3 regions of the Pseudomonas sp. KT_2_4 genome follow, and region 1 is predicted to be linked to each of the others. Evidence: riboswitches for the same ligand, from Rfam matches in the RefSeq annotation. Region 1 holds a riboswitch; each other region holds the start of a gene.
What was found. A riboswitch is a leader RNA that binds a small molecule or an ion and turns the genes downstream of it on or off. The one in region 1 is predicted to bind cobalamin.
Positions count from the first base shown of each region.

Region 2: another riboswitch for cobalamin. It lies ahead of cobW (cobalamin biosynthesis protein CobW); the one in region 1 lies ahead of AB9N64_RS08190 (ABC transporter substrate-binding protein).
Region 3: another riboswitch for cobalamin. It lies ahead of cobO (cob(I)yrinic acid a,c-diamide adenosyltransferase); the one in region 1 lies ahead of AB9N64_RS08190 (ABC transporter substrate-binding protein).

Region 1 is NZ_CP166962.1:1,796,111-1,800,490, forward strand. Features, by position in the region: gene AB9N64_RS08180 (M4 family metallopeptidase) at 1-837, opposite strand, end outside; gene AB9N64_RS08185 (DNA/RNA non-specific endonuclease) at 974-1,903, shown strand; cobalamin riboswitch at 2,022-2,215, shown strand; gene AB9N64_RS08190 (ABC transporter substrate-binding protein) at 2,330-3,340, shown strand; gene AB9N64_RS08195 (FecCD family ABC transporter permease) at 3,337-4,341, shown strand; gene AB9N64_RS08200 (ABC transporter ATP-binding protein) at 4,338-4,380, shown strand, end outside.
Region 2 is NZ_CP166962.1:455,550-459,929, forward strand. Features, by position in the region: gene AB9N64_RS02060 (M10 family metallopeptidase C-terminal domain-containing protein) at 1-1,098, shown strand, start outside; cobalamin riboswitch at 1,163-1,363, shown strand; gene cobW (cobalamin biosynthesis protein CobW) at 1,456-2,517, shown strand; gene cobN (cobaltochelatase subunit CobN) at 2,520-4,380, shown strand, end outside.
Region 3 is NZ_CP166962.1:2,072,577-2,076,956, reverse strand. Features, by position in the region: gene AB9N64_RS09510 (C40 family peptidase) at 1-153, shown strand, start outside; gene AB9N64_RS09505 (sorbosone dehydrogenase family protein) at 277-1,590, opposite strand; cobalamin riboswitch at 1,690-1,937, shown strand; gene cobO (cob(I)yrinic acid a,c-diamide adenosyltransferase) at 2,016-2,627, shown strand; gene AB9N64_RS09495 (cobyrinate a,c-diamide synthase) at 2,624-4,015, shown strand; gene bluB (5,6-dimethylbenzimidazole synthase) at 4,012-4,380, shown strand, end outside.

The sequences.
Region 1 (4,380 bases):
GGGAATGCCGGAATTGATATGCACCCCACCATTGTCCTCGTAAGTGTGCACAAAATCATCCATGTGCCCAGGCTGCGGGTCTTTGCCCAGCAGCTTGTCATCAAACGCGGTGCCCGGCGCTTTCATCGAACGCAGAGCGGTGCCTTTGATCTTTTTGGTAAACAGCCCCTTGCCGATCAACCAGTCGGCGTCCTCGGCCTTTTGCTTCAGCGCGTACTGCTTGATCAGCGAACCAAACACATCCGACAGCGACTCGTTCAGCGCACCGGATTGATTAAAATACATCAGCTTGGCTTCATCCTCGGTCACGCCATGGGCCAACTCATGGCCAATGACGTCGAGTGCCACGGTGAAGCGGTTGAACAGCTGCTGGTCGCCATCGCCGAACACCATCTGGGTCGAATTCCAGAACGCATTGTTGTAGTCCTGGCCGAAGTGCACCGTGGCGTCCAGCGCCATGCCCGCATCGTCGATGGAGTTGCGGTCGAAGACCTGGTCGAAAAAATCGAAGGTTGCGCCCAGGCCGTCATAGGCTTCGTCTACTGCGGCATCGCCACTGGCGGGCTGCCCTTCGCCGCGAATCAGCTTGCCGGGCAGGCTGTCGGTGTTTTCGGCACTGTAGATCGAGCGTTGCTTCTCGGCGCCCACGGCCAGTGCCATGCGGGCCGGGCCCTTGGCGGGTACCGCGACCATACGCAACGAGCGGAACGTGCTGTCCTTGGCGCGCGTGCGTAATGCGACCTCCCGTTGGGCTTTATCCCCGTGGCGGGCGATCTGGTCGAGCATGTACGGCGGGATCAGGCAAAAAATCGGGTTGCGCAGTTGGCGAACACACATGAGCTGGCTCCTTTTTGGCGTGTGATGAACGTCCGGGTAACGGTTTTCAGGATAGTCCTGAGTTCGCCACCTGGGCCAAATTGTCATGAGTTTGTGTTTCAGTGGTGTTTATCCGAGGCCCATAAGGAACATGCCCATGCCTGCCCGCACAGCTAACATCGACCTTTCCCATCGCCCAAGGCTCGCCGACCTGCGCCCATTGGTCGCAGCCAGCCCCAGCCTGCTGGAAGCCAGAGCCGCGACGCCGCGTGTCACAGCAGCCAAGGACCTCAAAAACCGCGCGGGCTATGCCGACGACTTCCTCAGCGACTTCGTGGTGCCATGGCCCACGGTTGACCAGCCACTGGCAGGCGACGTGCAACCCAAGCGTCTGGACTACACGCATTTCTCCATCACCCTGTCGCGCTCTCGACGACTGGCGCTGTACGTGGGGGTGAATATCGACGGCGCCAAGCATGTAGACATCACCCGCAGCAACGACACCTGGGCCTACGATGGTCGCCTACCCCTGGAGGCGCAGGTAGGTGAAGAGCTCTATGCCGGCAATGGCCTGGACCGCGGCCACCTGGTACGGCGCCAGGATCCCAATTGGGGCGACGAGGCGACCACCGCCAACTTCGACACCTTTCACTTCACCAACTGCTCGCCACAGATGAGCGGCTTCAACCAGAAGACGTGGCTGGAACTCGAAGACTACATCCTCGACAACACCCAGCGCTGGAAAGCCCGGGCCACGGTATTTACCGGACCAGTGTTCGCCGATGACGACCGACTTTACCGTGGCGTGAAAATCCCCAAGGCGTTCTGGAAAGTGGTGGCCTACCTCAGCGACGAGGGCAAGCCGTCCGCCAGCGCCTACATGATTGACCAGAGCCGCGAACTGGGCCAACTCGACCTGGTATTCGGCCCGCTGCGAACCTACCAGCGCAGTGTGATTGCGATCGAACAATTGACCGGCATCCGCTTCGCCAACCTGGCCGACTACGACGGCTTCAGCAACGAAGAGCGCGCCACAGGCACCCGGATCGAAGCGCTGATCCGCGGCCCCCAGGATATTCGGCTCTGACGCTTCTTTTGTAGCAGCGAGCTTGCTCGCGAAGACCAGGAAAGCGCCGCGGGGCATCAGGTGCCCAGCGTTATCGTTGACGACCTTCGCGAGCAAGCTCGCTCCTACAGGGATGATCGCTTACCATACGGCCGCCGGTTCCCGTATGGGACTAACAGGGAATTCGAAACGCCGCACGCGGCGTGAACCGAAACTGCCCCCGCAACTGTAGATGCCGAGCCTGCCCTTGAATGCCACTGGACCACGTCCGGGAAGGCGGGGCATGGCGACGACGCATCAGTCAGGAGACCTGCCGGCCCAGCTAATTCACTAACCGGCGGGGTGTCCGGGAAGGACATCCTGGCCCTGCGTATCAGCAGCGCCCATGGGCGTATTTCCGAGCCGTACCTCCCCTGCTGCACCTACGGTTCACAAGGAGATCGCCTCATGCTGCCACGCGTTACCGCCCTGATCGCAGGTTTGAGTGTGTGTGCCCTGGCGCAAGCCGCGCCCACTCAGTACCCGCTGACCCTGCAAAACTGCGGCAGCACCCTGACCTTCCAGCACGCCCCCGCCCGCAGCGTGACCATCGGCCAGGCCGCCACCGAGATGCTCTACGCCCTGGGTGTGGGCGACAAGGTGGTCGGCACTTCGCTGTGGTTCAACAACGTGGCGGCGCAGTACAAGGCCCAGGACGATCACATCGAGCGCCTGGCCAACAACGAGCCCAGCTTTGAAGCCGTACTCGCCAAGCGCCCGCAACTGGTGGCCGCCGAGCTGGAATGGGTGGTGGGCCCCCAAGGCGTGGTCGGCACCCGTGAGCAGTTTCATGAACTGAAGATCCCCACCTACCTGTTGCCGTCCGACTGCGAAGGCAAGGACAACCTGGTGGGCGCCGATGGCACGCGATTGGAGCCCTTTCGCATCGAGACGATCTACCAGAGCCTCCAGCAACTGGCGCAGATTTTCGACGTGCAGGATCGCGGCCAACAACTGACCGACGAACTCAAGGCGCGCCTGGCCAAATCCGTCGCCACGGCCCAAGGCAAGGGCTTGCAGCAAGCCAGTGCACTGGTGTGGTTCTCCAGCGCCGAAATGGCCAGCGACCCTTACGTAGCCGGCCACAAAGGCGTGCCGCAATTCATGCTGCAAGCCCTTGGCCTGCGTAACGTGGTGCAGTCCGATGAGGAGTGGCCCGCCGTCGGCTGGGAAACCATCGCCAAGGCCAATCCCACCTTCCTGGTGATCGCACGCATGGATCGCCGTCGCTACCCGGCCGACGACCATGAAAAGAAACTCGCCTTCCTGCGCAGCGACCCCGTGACCCGCAACATGGACGCGGTGAAGAACAACCGCATCATCATCCTCGACGCTCTGGCCTTGCAGGCGAGCCTGCGCACCTTCGAAGGCCTTGAACAACTGGCGGCCGCCATTGACGGCTACCACCTGGGCCAATGATGCGCACCCTACTCGCCCTGGCGTTGCTGCTGCTCGCCCTGCTCGCTGGCGTCGCCATCGGTGAAACCGCTATCGAACCGCAGGTGGTGCTGCAGGTGCTCGCCAATAAACTCTGGGGCGCCGGCTACGTACTGGACCCCATCGACGAAGGCGTGGTGTGGAACTACCGCCTCACCCGTGCATTGCTGGCCGCAGCTTGCGGCGGAGGGTTGGCAACGTGCGGGGTGATCCTGCAATCGCTGCTGCGTAACCCGCTGGCCGACCCGTACCTGCTGGGCATCAGCGCCGGCGCGTCAACCGGCGCGGTGCTCGTGGCCTTGATCGGCGTGGGCGGTGGCCTGGTGTCGTTGTCGGCGGGCGCGTTTGTGGGGGCGATGGCGGCCTTTGCGCTGGTGACGCTGCTGGCGCGGGCCAGCGGATCGTCCAGCGGTACCGGGCAGATCATCCTCGCGGGCATCGCCGGTTCACAGTTGTTCAATGCCCTGACCGCGTTCCTGATCACCAAGTCGGCCAGCTCCGAACAAGCCCGCGGCATTATGTTCTGGCTGCTGGGCAACCTCAGCGGCGTACGCTGGCCGTCGGTGTGGTTGGCGGTGCCGGTGGCGGTCGTGGGGCTCGCGGTGTGCCTGTGGCACCGGCGGGCACTGGATGCGTTCACCTTCGGCAGCGACTCGGCGGCCTCCCTCGGCATCCCGGTGCGCCGCGTGCAATTTGTGCTGGTGGCCTGCGCCGCGCTGGTGACGGCGGTGATGGTGTCCATCGTCGGCTCCATCGGGTTTGTCGGCTTGGTGATTCCCCATGCGGTGCGCCTGTTGCTTGGCACCGGGCATTCGCGCTTGCTGCCGGCCAGCGCCTTGGGGGGCGCGCTGTTTCTGATCGCTGCAGACGTGCTGTCGCGCACCTTGATCAAGGGCCAGGTGATTCCGGTGGGGGTGGTGACCGCATTGGTAGGCGCGCCGGTGTTTGCGCTGATCCTGATTGGCCGGAGGAATGCGCGATGAGCGTGCTCAGTTGCCGCGGCCTGGGCTTCAAAGTGCGTG
Region 2 (4,380 bases), 1.3 Mb from region 1:
GCCCGGCGCTCGATGCAATCGTGGGAGGATGTCGCGAATGTTTCATTCCAGGAAGGCAGTCGTCGCCCCGAGGGGCTTCTAGCGTTCTCCAATAGCACGGACTACGAGGTCGCCTTCGGCCAGTATCCGGGCCAGGAAGGTAAAGTGCTGATCAATCCCCGATTTGGCACCAATACTAATCCAGCCTTGCACAACCATGGGCGAATGACCCTGACCCATGAAATTGGGCACAACCTGGGCCTGTTACACCCAGGCACCTATAATTTTGGTAATCCCAATTACCGCGATCACGCCTTATATGCTCAGGATACGCGGGCTTACAGCGTGATGAGCTACTTCGATGCACCTGAAGCGGGTAAACACTTCAATGGAAAGTTACCGTCGGCGCCGATGATGGATGATATCGCCGCTGCGCAGCGGGTTTATGGTGCCAATAACACGACGCGCAATTCAGATACCACCTATGGCTTCAACTCCAATGCGGGACGAGACTATCTGGAGTTGAACTCGCGTCACGATACGGCCTTGTTTTGTGTATGGGACGGTGGTGGTGTCGATACGTTGGACTTTTCCAAGTATCACCAAAACCAGACTATCAATTTGCGGGCGGAGTCCTTTTCGGATGTTGGCGGCCTGGTGGGGAATGTTTCCATTGCCAAGGGGGTTACGCTGGAGAATGCAATCGGCGGCTCCGGGCATGACTCGATCATTGGTAACCAAGCAAACAACGTGCTTAAAGGTGGGGCGGGTGCGGATCGACTCCGAGGTGCGGGGGGCGCTGACACCTTCGCTTACGACAATGCCAGCGACTCCACGCCGGAATATCCCGATCAGATTATGGATTTTGTCACGGGTGTGGACAGAATCGATCTGTCGAACCTGCTGGGCAACGCGGGGGTTGATGCCCTGAGGTTCGTCAGGCGGCTGACGGGCAAACCAGGTGAAGCGATTCTGGATTACAACCGTACGACTAACCTGTCTAGGCTGGCCATCGACCTCACAGGGAATGGCCGATTTGATTTTTTCCTCAAGGCTTACGGCCCGATCAATGTGCCCGACATCATCACCGCCAATCCTGGCAGGCAGCGCTACGCCTAGTTGGCCGCTGCCTGGACCGACTTGCCGGTAGGTGCTTGAGCATTGACCGCCTGCCGTGCACTGCGTAGCCTTGCACCCTCGAGGTTCTTCGGCCCAGGCCGAAGCTAAGAAGGGAACGCGGTTCAAGCCGCGGCTGCCCCCGCAACTGTGAAGGGTTCAGTTGACTGCCACGCCACTGCCGATAGGGCGGGAAGGCGCAGTCAGCGTTGGTCGCAAGACCTGCACACCCCAAGCCAGGAGACCTGCCTCGCCACTGATTTTCCAATTCAACCGGGCGGGGTGATCCGGTGACGAAATCCGCTGCTGCGCGCCGCCGCAGGGCCTGTCGTCCCGTATGCCCGCCCCAAAGGGCATCCGATGAAAACACTGGCCAAACTTCCCGTCACCATCGTTACCGGCTTCCTTGGCTCGGGCAAAACCACGCTGTTGCGCCATATGCTCGACAACGCCCAGGGCCGTCGCATTGCGGTGATCGTCAACGAGTTCGGCGAGCTGGGCATCGACGGTGAAATCCTCAAGCAGTGTTCTATCGGTTGCACCGAAGAAGAAGCCAATGGCCGCGTCTACGAGCTGGCCAACGGTTGCCTGTGCTGCACGGTGCAGGAAGAGTTCTTTCCGGTGATGCGCGAATTGGTCGCCCGTCGCGGTGACCTGGACCATATCCTCATCGAAACCTCGGGCCTGGCCCTGCCCAAGCCGTTGGTGCAAGCCTTCCAGTGGCCGGAAATCCGCAGCGCCTGCACCGTTGACGCGGTGATCACCGTGGTCGACAGCCCGGCCGTGGCCGCCGGTACCTTTGCCGCCTTCCCGGACCAGGTCGACGCCCAGCGCAAACTTGACCCGAACCTGGACCACGAGTCGCCGTTGCATGAGTTGTTCGCCGACCAACTGGCCAGCGCCGACCTGGTGATCCTCAACAAAAGCGACCTGATCAGCGCCGAAGACCTGGCCCGCGTGCGCCTGGAGGTCGCCGAAGAACTGCCGGCCGCGGTGAAGATCATCGAAGCCAGCAGCGGTCGCCTGCCCCTGGACGTGCTGATCGGCCTGGGCGCCGGTTCCGAGGAACATATCGACGGGCGTCACAGCCATCACGACCATCACCACGAAGGTGAAGACGACCACGATCACGATGCCTTTGACTCCATCTCCATCGACTTGCCCCAAGCCGATGAGGCGCTGCTGCTCGACGCCCTGACCCAATTGGTGGTGCAGCACGGCATCCTGCGGGTGAAAGGGTTTGCCGCGATCCCCAACAAACCGATGCGCCTGCTGGTCCAGGGCGTGGGCACGCGCTTTGACAAGCACTTCGACCGTGCCTGGGGCGCTGACGAAGCACGCACCACGCGCCTGGTGCTGATCGGCCAGGAACTGGACGCCGCCGGCCTCGAAGCGCAATTGCGCGCTGCCCTCAGCGTTTAACCATGCACCTGCTCAGGACCCAACCCGGTGGTTTCGTCGCGGACGACAATATAGCCGACCTTGGCCAGACCCCCGCTGAACTGGTGATCCTGTGCAGCGGCGATTCCAGCCTGGCGCTGCTCGCCGAAGCCGCCCAGCAATTGCCCGAGGATTACCCCAGCCTGCGCCTGGCCAACCCGATGCAGGTGCAGAACCATGCCTCGGTCGACCTGTACGTCGACGAGGTATTGCGCCACGCCAAGGTCATCCTGCTGTCATTGCACGGCGGCATCGGGTACTGGCGCTACGGCATCGAGCGCCTGGTGGAGTTGGCCGAACGCGGCGTCACCCTGATCCTGGTGCCGGGTGACGACCGTCCAGACCCGGAACTCAGCGGCCTGAGCACCGTTGCGGCCGAACACCGCGAGCGCCTGTGGCACTTCCTGCGCCAAGGTGGCCTGGGCAATGCCCTGGATTTTTACCACTGCCTGGCCAGTGCCCACCTGGGACGCGACTATGCCTGGGCCGAGCCGCAAGCGCTGCCGCGCACGGCGATCTATCACCCGCACAACGCCAATGCCCGCCTCAATGATTGGCACGCTGATTGGCCGGTGGCTGCGGTGCTGTTCTACCGCTCCCATTTACAGGCGGCCAATACCGGTTTTATTGATGTGTTCTGCCAGCGCTTACAGGCGGCGGGCCTCAACCCCTTGCCTGTCGCGGTGGCCAGTTTGAAAGAACCCGGCTGCCTCACGGTGGTCGAGGACCTGTTGGATGACGTGCAAGCCGCGGTAATTCTGAACACCACCGGCTTTGCCCAATCGAGCCCGGAAGCGCCGCATTTGCGCCCGTTTCGCCGTAATATCCCGGTGATCCAGGCGATCTGCGCCCAGGACAACCAGCCCGGCTGGCAGGCCAGCGAACAAGGCCTCGGGCCCCGTGACCTGGCGATGCACATTGCCTTGCCGGAGTTGGACGGGCGCATCATCAGCCGGCCGATCAGTTTCAAGGACCTGGCCTGGCGCAGCGAGCGCAGCCAGTCGGACGTGGTGTGCTACCGCGCAGCGCCCGAACGCATGGATTTTGTCGCTGAGCTGGCACGCCGCTGGGTCGAGTTGGCGCGGGTGCCCAATGCCGAGAAACGGATTGCGTTGATCCTCGCCAACTACCCGACCCGCGACGGTCGCATCGGCAACGGCGTAGGCTTGGACACCCCGGCGGCAGCGCTGAATATCCTGCGCGCCTTGCAAGCCGAGGGCTACCCGGTGGCGGAGCGGCTGCCCGACAGCGGCACCGCGCTGATCCATGAACTGCTCGGCGGCGTCACCAACGATCTCGACAGCCTCGACCTGCGCCCCTGCCATCAAAGCCTGAGCGTTGTGGAATACCAGGCGATGTTTGATCGTTTGCCGGCCTCCAATCGCCAGGCCGTGCTGGAGCGTTGGGGCGCGCCGCAAAACGATCCGATGTGCCGCGATGGCCGCTTGATGGTCGCCGGCCTGCGCCTGGGCCTGACCTTTGTCGGCATCCAGCCGGCCCGGGGTTACCAGGTAGATGCCAGCGCGGTGTACCACGACCCGGACCTGGTGCCGCCCCATGGCTACCTGGCGTTCTATTTCTGGCTACGCCATACCTACGGCGCCCACGGCGTGATCCATGTGGGCAAGCACGGCAACCTGGAGTGGCTGCCCGGCAAAGGCGTGGGCCTGTCGGAGCACTGCTGGCCGGATGCATTGCTGGGGCCGCTGCCGAATATCTACCCGTTTATCGTCAACGACCCGGGTGAGGGCGCCCAGGCCAAGCGGCGCACCCAGGCGGTGATCATCGACCACCTGATGCCACCGCTGACCCGCGCCGAAACCTACGGCCCGCTGCGTGACCTTG
Region 3 (4,380 bases), 280 kb from region 1:
CATGCGGGCATCTATGTGGGCGAAGGGCGCTTCGTGCATGCACCGCAGACCGGCGGTACGGTGAAGCTGGATACGCTATCCAAAGCGTATTGGCAGAATGCCTACCTGAGTGCCAAGCGCGTGTTGCCAGGGAATCTGGCGCGTAACCCCTGAATCAATAAAACTCCAAAATGTGGGAGCGGGCTTGCCCGCGAATGCAGTGTGTCAGTCAACGGCTTAGTTGGCTGGGCCACCGTAATCGCGGGCAAGCCCGCTCCCACATGGGTATGTGGTTATTTACTTAACAGCCGACACACGCCAAACCTTATTGCCCACATCATCGGCCACCAGCAAATCCCCCTGCTGATCTATCACCACGCCGACCGGCCGGCCCATGGCTTTCTCATCGCTATCAAGAAACCCCGTCAGCACATCCACCGGTTGCCCTTTCGGCTGGCCCCCTTCGAAGGGGACGAAAATCACCTTATAGCCACTGTGCGGCTTGCGGTTCCAGGAACCATGCTGGCCGATAAATGCGCCATTACTGAAGGGGGCCGGCAGTTTGCTGCCCTCGGCGAAGGTCAACCCCAGCGAGGCAGTATGGGGGCCTACCGCATAGTCGGGAGCGATGGCCTTGGCGACCATGTCAAGGTTCTGCGGGGTCACACGCACATCTACATGCTGGCCGTAATAACTGAAAGGCCAGCCGTAGAAGCCGCCATCCTTGACCGAGGTGATGTAATCCGGCACCAGGTCACTGCCGATTTCATCGCGCTCGTTGACTGCCGTCCACAGCCTGCCGCTCTGAGGTTCCCAGGCCATGCCGTTGGGGTTGCGCAGGCCGGAGGCAAAAATGCGGTGTTGGCCGCTGGCGCGGTCGACTTCCCAAATGGCGGCGCGACCCTGTTCGGCTTCCAAGCCGTTTTCGCCGACGTTGCTGTTGGAGCCGACGCTCACGTACAGCTTGCTGCCGTCCTGGCTGGCCACCACATTTTTGGTCCAGTGGTGGTTCAAAGGGCCACCGGGTAAATCCACCACCTTGGTGCCTGGGGAGGTGATCGCGGTTTCACCTGGCTGATAGGGGAAGCGCAGCAACTTATCCGAATCGGCCACGTACAGGTCGTTGCCCACCAAGGCCATGCCAAACGGCGAGTTGAGGTTCTCCAGGAACACCGTACGAGTTTCTGCCACACCGTCATGGTCGGCATCGCGCAGCAAGGTAATGCGGTTCGGGCTCGGCACGCCGGCGCCAGCGCGGTCCATGACTTTTTCCATCACCCAGCCGCGCACGCCTTTGGCATCGTCCGGCTTGGGCGGTGCATTGGTCTCGGCCACCAGAACGTCGCCGTTGGGCAGCACGTAGAGCCAGCGCGGGTGGTCCAGGCCTTCGGCGAATGCGGCCACTTGGGTGCCGGCGGCGGCGACGGGCTTGGCGCCTTCGGGCCAGCCGATGGCCGGGGCGATATTGACGGTGGGGATCAACGTCTTGTTCGGCTCCGGCAGCCGGGGCGAGGGCCCGGTGCCGTCGGCGACCTGCAGGGTCGAGCTTTCGCCGCACGCAGCGAGGCTACCGGCGAACATGATCAGTAGGGCGAGTCGGGTTTTAGGCATGGTTTTCTCCTTGATACCTGTAGGGGTAGAGAAGCACGAACGGCGGATGGTTCAAGTACAAGGCCAGCTTTAATTGACGCTCCACCCCCAACCCACTAACCTTCGCGGCTTGTTCCAGGTGCTCTGTGGCGCGCGCGTCGACAGAGTGAAACAGGGAAGCCGGTGAGTGAGCGCACTTGTACACAGTGCTGCCGCGATTCCGGCGCTGCCCCCGCAACGGTAAATGAGTCAAGACGGTGCTGTTTGCCACTGTGTCGCGTGCGATATGGGAAGGCGCGCCCTCGGCTGCTTGCTATCAAAAGCGCCACTCATGAGCCCGGAGACCGGCCTGGATCATCCAACAGCATCACGGTGGGCGATGCTTGGCTGTCTGTTGTTTCTTTTTCCTGCCCGCCGTTTTTGTCCAGCCCCAACGGAGAGCTGCCATGACTGATTCCCCCGACCGCGACGAACGCCACCTGGCGCGCATGCTGCGCAAAAAAGCCGTGATTGACGAGCGCATCGCCAATTCGCCCAACGAGTGCGGCCTGCTGCTGGTGCTGACTGGCAACGGCAAAGGCAAGAGCAGTTCGGCGTTCGGCATGTTGGCCCGGGCCATGGGCCATGGCATGCAGTGCGGTGTGGTGCAGTTCATCAAGGGGCGTAACAGCACCGGCGAAGAATTGTTTTTTCGCCGCTTCCCCGAGCAGGTGCGCTTTCACGTGATGGGCGAAGGTTTCACCTGGGAAACCCAGGATCGCCAGCGCGATATCGCCGCTGCCGAAGCGGCTTGGGCAGTGTCCCGGGCCATGTTGAATGACCCTTCCATCGGCTTGGTGGTGCTGGATGAACTGAACATCGCCCTCAAGCACGGTTACCTTGACCTGGACCAGGTACTCAGCGACCTGCAAGCCCGCCCGCCCATGCAGCATGTGGTGGTCACCGGCCGTGGCGCCAAGCCTGAGCTGATCGAAATGGGCGACACCGTCACCGAAATGGGCATGCTCAAGCACGCGTTCCAGGCCGGTATCAAGGCACAGAAAGGCGTCGAACTTTGAATCAGCCCCGTCATTGCCCGGCCGTACTGATCGCCGCTCCGGCGTCCGGCCAGGGCAAAACCACGGTCACCGCCGCGTTGGCGCGTTTGCACCGCAACCTGGGGCGCAAGGTGCGCGTGTTCAAATGCGGGCCGGACTTTCTCGACCCGATGATCCACGAGCGTGCCAGTGGCGCGCCGGTGTACCAGTTGGACATGTGGATGGTGGGCGAGCAGGAAAGCCGCCGCCTGCTCTGGGAGGCCGCGGGGGAGGCCGACCTGATCCTCATCGAAGGCGTGATGGGCCTGTTCGACGGCACGCCTTCCAGCGCTGACTTGGCGCGGCACTTCGGTGTACCGGTGCTGGGCGTGATCGATGGCACGGCTATGGCCCAGACGTTCGGCGCCCTGGCCCTGGGGCTGGCGCGCTATCAGCCCGACCTGCCGTTCGCCGGCGTGCTGGCCAATCGCGTCGGCACCCTGCGCCATGCGCAATTGCTTGAAGGCAGCCTCACTGAGGGCTTGCGTTGGTACGGTGCATTGTCCCGCGAGACCGGCATCGAACTGCCCAGCCGCCACCTGGGCCTGGTGCAAGCCAGCGAACTGAATGACCTTGATATACGCCTGGATGCCGCCGCCCAGGCGTTGGGCAGCAGTTGCGAAGTGGCCCTGCCGCCGCCGGTGACCTTTGCCGCGCCGCACGTGATCGAAACCGAACCCTTGCTGGCCGGTGTGCGGATTGCCGTGGCCCGTGACGAAGCCTTTGCTTTTACCTACGGCGCCAGCCTGGATCTGTTGCGGGCAATGGGCGCGGAGCTGAAGTTCTTCTCACCGATCCATGATCGCCAATTGCCTGAAGCGGACAGCCTCTATTTGCCCGGCGGGTATCCGGAACTGCACCACCAGGCATTGTCGGCCAATACCTCGATGCTGGACGCCATTCGTGCTCATCACGCCGCTGGCAAACCGCTGCTCGCCGAATGCGGTGGCATGCTCTATCTGCTCGACTCGTTGACCGATGTGGAGGGTGAGCGCGCCGAACTGGTTGGCTTGTTGCAAGGCGATGCGGTGATGCAGAAGAAACTCGCGGCCCTGGCGCTGCAAAGCGTCGAGCTGCCGGAGGGGACCTTGCGCGGGCATACCTATCACCATTCCCTGACTAGTACCGAATGGGCGCCGATTGCCCGTGGCCTGAGCCCTAACGGCGGGCGCGGTGCTGAAGCGGTTTACCGACAGGGTCGTTTGACCGCCTCCTATGTGCACTTTTATTTTCCGTCGAATCCTGGCGCGGTGGCCGCGTTGTTTGCGCCCGACCTTGAGACCGCTATCGCAGGCAAGCCAGCTCCCACAGTTGACCCAGTTGCAAACCAATCCAATGTGGGAGCGGGCTTGCTCGCGAAGAGGCCATGACTGACAACGCATTCCCCCAAGCCGACCGCGAAGCCGTCTACCGCGCCATCGCCGAACGCCGCGACATGCGCCACTTCCGCGGTGGCAGCGTCGCGCCTGAACTGCTGCAGCGCCTGCTCCACGCTGCGCACCAGGCGCCCAGCGTCGGCCTGATGCAGCCGTGGCGTTTTATCCGCATCAGCGATCGCTCGTTGCGCAGCCAGATTCAACAGTTGGTAGAAGAAGAGCGCGTACGCACCGCCGAAGCATTGGGCGAGCGCTCCGATGCGTTCATGAAGCTCAAGGTCGAAGGCATCAACGATTGTGCCGAGGTATTGGTCGCCGCCTTGATGGACGATCGCGAGCGCCACATCTTCGGGCGCCGC